2 regions of the Tardiphaga sp. 285_C5_N1_2 genome follow, and region 1 is predicted to be linked to the other one. Evidence: riboswitches for the same ligand, from Rfam matches in the RefSeq annotation. Region 1 holds a riboswitch; the other holds the start of a gene.

The links. A riboswitch is a leader RNA that binds a small molecule or an ion and turns the genes downstream of it on or off. The one in region 1 is predicted to bind S-adenosylmethionine.
Region 2: it holds a riboswitch for S-adenosylmethionine, as region 1 does, so the genes downstream of both, AB7951_RS25900 (O-succinylhomoserine sulfhydrylase) here and metX (homoserine O-acetyltransferase MetX) in region 1, are expected to answer to the same signal.

The regions. Positions count from the first base shown of each region.
Region 1 covers NZ_CP197241.1:364,701-367,094, reverse strand. The annotation lists gene metX (homoserine O-acetyltransferase MetX) at 1-919, opposite strand, end outside; SAM riboswitch at 1,007-1,086, opposite strand; gene AB7951_RS01710 (chorismate mutase) at 1,290-2,141, shown strand; gene hisC (histidinol-phosphate transaminase) at 2,168-2,394, shown strand, end outside.
Region 2 covers NZ_CP197241.1:5,466,275-5,468,668, forward strand. The annotation lists gene AB7951_RS25895 (2'-deoxycytidine 5'-triphosphate deaminase) at 1-743, opposite strand, end outside; SAM riboswitch at 851-930, shown strand; gene AB7951_RS25900 (O-succinylhomoserine sulfhydrylase) at 1,014-2,195, shown strand; gene AB7951_RS25905 (SGNH/GDSL hydrolase family protein) at 2,351-2,394, opposite strand, start outside.

The DNA of each region.
Region 1 (2,394 bases):
CGAAATAGTCCATCGCACGCGTCAGATAGAGATAGGAGTTGGCATCGAAGCGCTCGACGAAGGACGAGCCCTGATAGCGCAGATAGCTCTCGACCTGAAAATCCGCATCGAAGGAGAATGTCGGCAACTCCCTGTCCTGCATGCGGCGGCCGAACTTGCGGTGCAAGGCGGCATCCGACAGATAGGTGATATGCGCAGCCATCCGCGCGACGCCGAGGCCGCGATGCGGATGTGTGCCTTCCTCGAAATAACGCCCGCCGCGCCAATCGGGATCGGCCATCACGGCCTGACGGCCCAACTCGTGGAAGGCGATGTTCTGCGCCGAATGCCGCGTACTACAGGCGACCGCCAGCGCGGAGAACACGCGCTCCGGATAGGCCGCGGTCCATTGCAGCGTCTGCATGCCGCCCATGGAGCCGCCGACGACGCAGAACAACTGACCGATACCGAGGCTGTCGATCAGCATCGCCTGCGCACGCACCATGTCGGGAATGGTGATGACCGGAAAATCCAGTCCCCAGATCTTGCCGGTGGCGGGATTGGTCGAGGCCGGACCGGTCGAGCCCATGCAGCCGCCGAGCACATTCGAACAGATGATGAAGTAGCGTTCGGTATCGAGTGCCTTGCCGGGGCCGACCAGCGTCTGCCACCAGCCGGGCTTGCCGGTGATCGGATTGATATTGGCGACGTGCTGGTCGCCGGTCAAAGCGTGGCAGACCAGGATGGCATTGGATTTGTCGGCGTTGAGCGTTCCGTAGGTCTGATAGGCGATCTGGAACGGCGCGAGGTCGACGCCGCAATCAAGCCGCAGCGGCTGATCCATGCCAAAACCCGCGACCAGCGAGGTCGGGTGATCGGCTTCATGTCCACGCTCATCGGGGCGGACAACCGGACTCTTCACCAGTTCGACATTTACCATCTTGATACCGGCCTCCTCAGGAGGTTCTCAAACCAAAACCGGAATCAGGCCATAAAAAACCCGGCCTGAACAAATAGCTCGGCCGGGATCAAACTGTCCCCGGCCTGTTTAGCGAGTTGTTTAACGTGGCTGCAAGCCGGCCGGCTCAAATGACCACGGAAGAGCCCAGAAACTAGTCCCACACCCGCCTGCCGTCAATATGGGCATACCCCGGTCAAATTGCCCAACTGCCCTGCGGCCAAATCTTCCATGTTTTCTTTGCTTTCCGGCACCGTCTTACCTAATCAATGGCCGTGCCCGCCGGCTCCCCGGAGCCGGCCCGGCAAGCTCGACGGGACCTATCACGCCTCCCGTCCCGAAGGTTTTGAACATGTCGAAATTACCACCCGCGCCGCCCTCGCTGGATGAACTGCGCAAAGAGATCGACAGCATCGACGCGCAGGTTCACGCCCTGTTGATGCAGCGCGGCGACATCATCGACCGGCTGATTTCGGTGAAACAGACCCAGGAGGTCGGCTCTGCCTTCCGGCCGGCGCGCGAGGCCGACATGATGCGCCGTCTGGTGCAGCGCCATCGCGGCATCCTGCCGATCGACACCGTCGAGAGCATCTGGCGGGTGATCATTTCGACTTTCACTTACGTTCAGGCGCCGTTCTCGGTGCATGCGGATCTGTCGCTTGGCGAGAGCGCGATGCGGGATTCCGCGCGCTTTCATTTCGGCTTCACGGTGCCTTACGTCGCGCATTTCAGCGCCGCCGCAGCGGTCGAGGCCGTGGCCAAGTCCAAGGGCGATCTCGCGCTGGTCTCAGCGACGTCCAGCCGCACGCCGTGGTGGATCCCGCTGGAAGCCCTGGGCGCGCCGAAGATCATCGCACGCCTGCCGTTCATCGAACGCGCCGACCATCCGGCCGCATTGCCGGTGTTCGTGGTGTCGCGCGTTGCCGACAGCGCCATGGTGACCGAAGTCGAGATGTGGAGCGTGCGGGTGTCAGGCTGGAATGCCGAGACCGCGCGTGCGCTGTCGCCGCTGGCCGAAATCGTCGCCGTTCCGGATACCGCCTTTGACGGCGCGGCGCTGCTGATCTCGATCACGAGAGCCTCCAGCCTCGACAAGATCAAGTCGGCGCTGATCGAAGCCGGCGCCTCGGTGCGCTCCACGGCTCTCGTCGGCAGCCACGCAACCCGCTATACCGTGGCCGCCAGCGACGCACCGCGTTCGTAAGCCAATCTGACGTTCTGGAGTTGAAGATGTCCCGTCCTGTGCCGAAGCCCGGCATTCTCGATATTGCGCCCTACACCCCTGGCAAGAGCCCGGTGGTGGAGCCCGGCCGCAAGACCTACAAGCTGTCGGCCAACGAGACCCCGTTCGGTCCGTCGGCGCGCGCCAAGGACGCCTTCGCCACTGCTGTCGCGCATCTCGAGGATTATCCGGAAGGCACGTCGAAGGTGCTGCGCGAGGCGCTAGGCCACCGCTT
Region 2 (2,394 bases), 5.1 Mb from region 1:
TTGCGCGCCGAGATCGGCTCCCAGAATTCATTGACGCTGTAGCCACCGCGACGATCGATATCGACCACGCCGGTATGACGCTTGGCGCGGTAGCCGACGAAGCCCGAGGCATTCTCGCCGGAGAGATCGACAGACAGCGCGAGGCCGTTGTTGAGGTCGGCAGTGTCGCTGTCGACCAGCGGCTCCTGTGCATGCAGCTCTTCCAGCGCTTCGGTATCGAGCACCGCATCGCCGACGCGAAAACGGACCTGCGACAGGCGCGAGCCTTCGCGCAGCAATACCGGGAATGTCTTCGGGCTGATTTCGGCATAAAGCGGCCCGTGATAGCCCGCACCGATCACATCGAACCGTCTGGTGCCATCAGCAATCACCCGCGTGAACACATCGAGGCGTCCCGTGGAGCTCTTCGGATTGGCAGCCGCGAAGATGTTCGGCGGCAGCGCCAGGCTTTCTATCAGCGGCACGATGTAGACGCAGTTGGTTTCCAGCACCGCGCCATCGGACAGGTCGATCTCGTGCAGCTTCAACTCGTCGATGCGTTCGGCGACCGTCGAATTCGGCCCCGGCAGGAAGCTGGCGCGCACGCGATAGGCGATGGAGCCGAGCCGCAGATCGAGGCTGGCAGGCTGGATCTGGCTCTCGACGAAGGGATATTCCGGCAGGATCAGGCCGGCATCGGCCATCGCCGCAATCATGCGGTCGGGCAGAATTCCATCGGCATCGGGGGCAAGCGTAAACGGCACAGGTCTCGTCCTTCGGTCGTCCTTCAGCGAGAATACACTGAAAAATAGCGACTTTATCGGTTATCTCAGCCCCGCCTTGACGAAAAGGGCAAGCGGGAATATGCACATCGTTATCCCGTGGTGATTTGAGCCGGCCGGCTTGCAGCCACGTAAAATAAGTCGCTAAACAGGCCGGGGACACATGTCCTTCCAGCATGCGATCCCGGCCTGAGGACGTCCGTCCAGGCCGGTTTTTTTGTGCCCGTGTTACGCGGGTACGTTGGAGGTCACATGTCTACGAAGTCCTATCGCCCCGAAACCCGGCTCGTTCATTCCGGCGCGCTGCGCTCGCAATTCAACGAGACGTCCGAAGCCCTCTTCCTCACGCAGGGCTTCATCTACGAGACCGCAGAAGCCTGCGAGGCGCGGTTCAAGGGCGAAGATCCCGGTTTCATCTATTCGCGCTTTTCGAATCCGAATACGTCGATGTTCGAGAGCCGCATGATCGACCTCGAAGGTGCGGAGGCTGCACGCTCGACGGCCACCGGCATGGCCGCCGTGACCACCGCCATTCTCGCGCCGCTGCGCATGGGCGATCACGTCGTCGCCGCCAAGGCGCTGTTCGGCTCCTGTCGCTACGTCATCGAAGAGCTGCTGCCGCGCTACGGCATCGAATTCACGCTTGTCGATGGACTCGACCTCGACCAGTGGCAGAAGGCGATGCGCCCGAACACCAAGTCGCTGTTCCTGGAAAGTCCGACCAATCCGACGCTCGACGTGCTCGACATATCAGCCATCGCTGACATCGCCCATGCCGGCGGTGCGCGGCTGATCGTCGATAACGTGTTCGCGACGCCGCTCTGGCAGAGCCCGCTGGCGCTCGGTGCGGATGTTGTCGTGTATTCGGCAACCAAGCACATCGACGGTCAGGGACGCTGTCTCGGCGGCATCATCCTGTCGTCGAAGGACTTCATCGACGAGCATATTCACAACTATCTGCGCCAGACCGGGCCCTCGATCTCGCCGTTCAATGCGTGGACGCTGGTGAAGGGACTGGAGACGCTGGCGATCCGTGTCGAACGGCAGACGCAGACCGCGGCTGCCATCGCAGACGTGCTGGCGCAGCATCCGAAGATTTCGCGGCTGATCTATCCGGGCCGCGAGGATCATCCGCAGGCGGCAACGGTGAAGAAGCAGATGCGTGCGGGATCGACGCTGATCGGCTTCGAGGTGAAGGGCGGCAAGGCAGCTGCATTCCGCGTCCTCAACGAGCTGAAAGTCGCCCGCATCTCCAACAATCTCGGCGACGCCAAGAGCCTGGTCACGCATCCGGCGACAACGACGCATCAGCGTCTGCCGCTGGAGGCGCGGCTCGAACTCGGGATCACCGAAGGCTTCATCCGCTTCTCGGCGGGCCTCGAGCATCGTGACGATCTGATCGAGGATCTCGAAGCGGCACTGGCGAAGGCGTAGCCAATCTCTCCATCGTCATTGCGAGGAGCACTTGCGACGAAGCAATCCAGACTTTCTTTCAAGCAAGACTGGATTGCTTCGCTCAGCGAAAATCGCCGAAGGCGAATTTCGCGGGCTCGCAATGACGGCTGAGAGGCATTCGCCCCTCTTCGAACTTACAGCGGCTTCTGCGCCTGCTGAATCTGCGGCTCGTTGATGC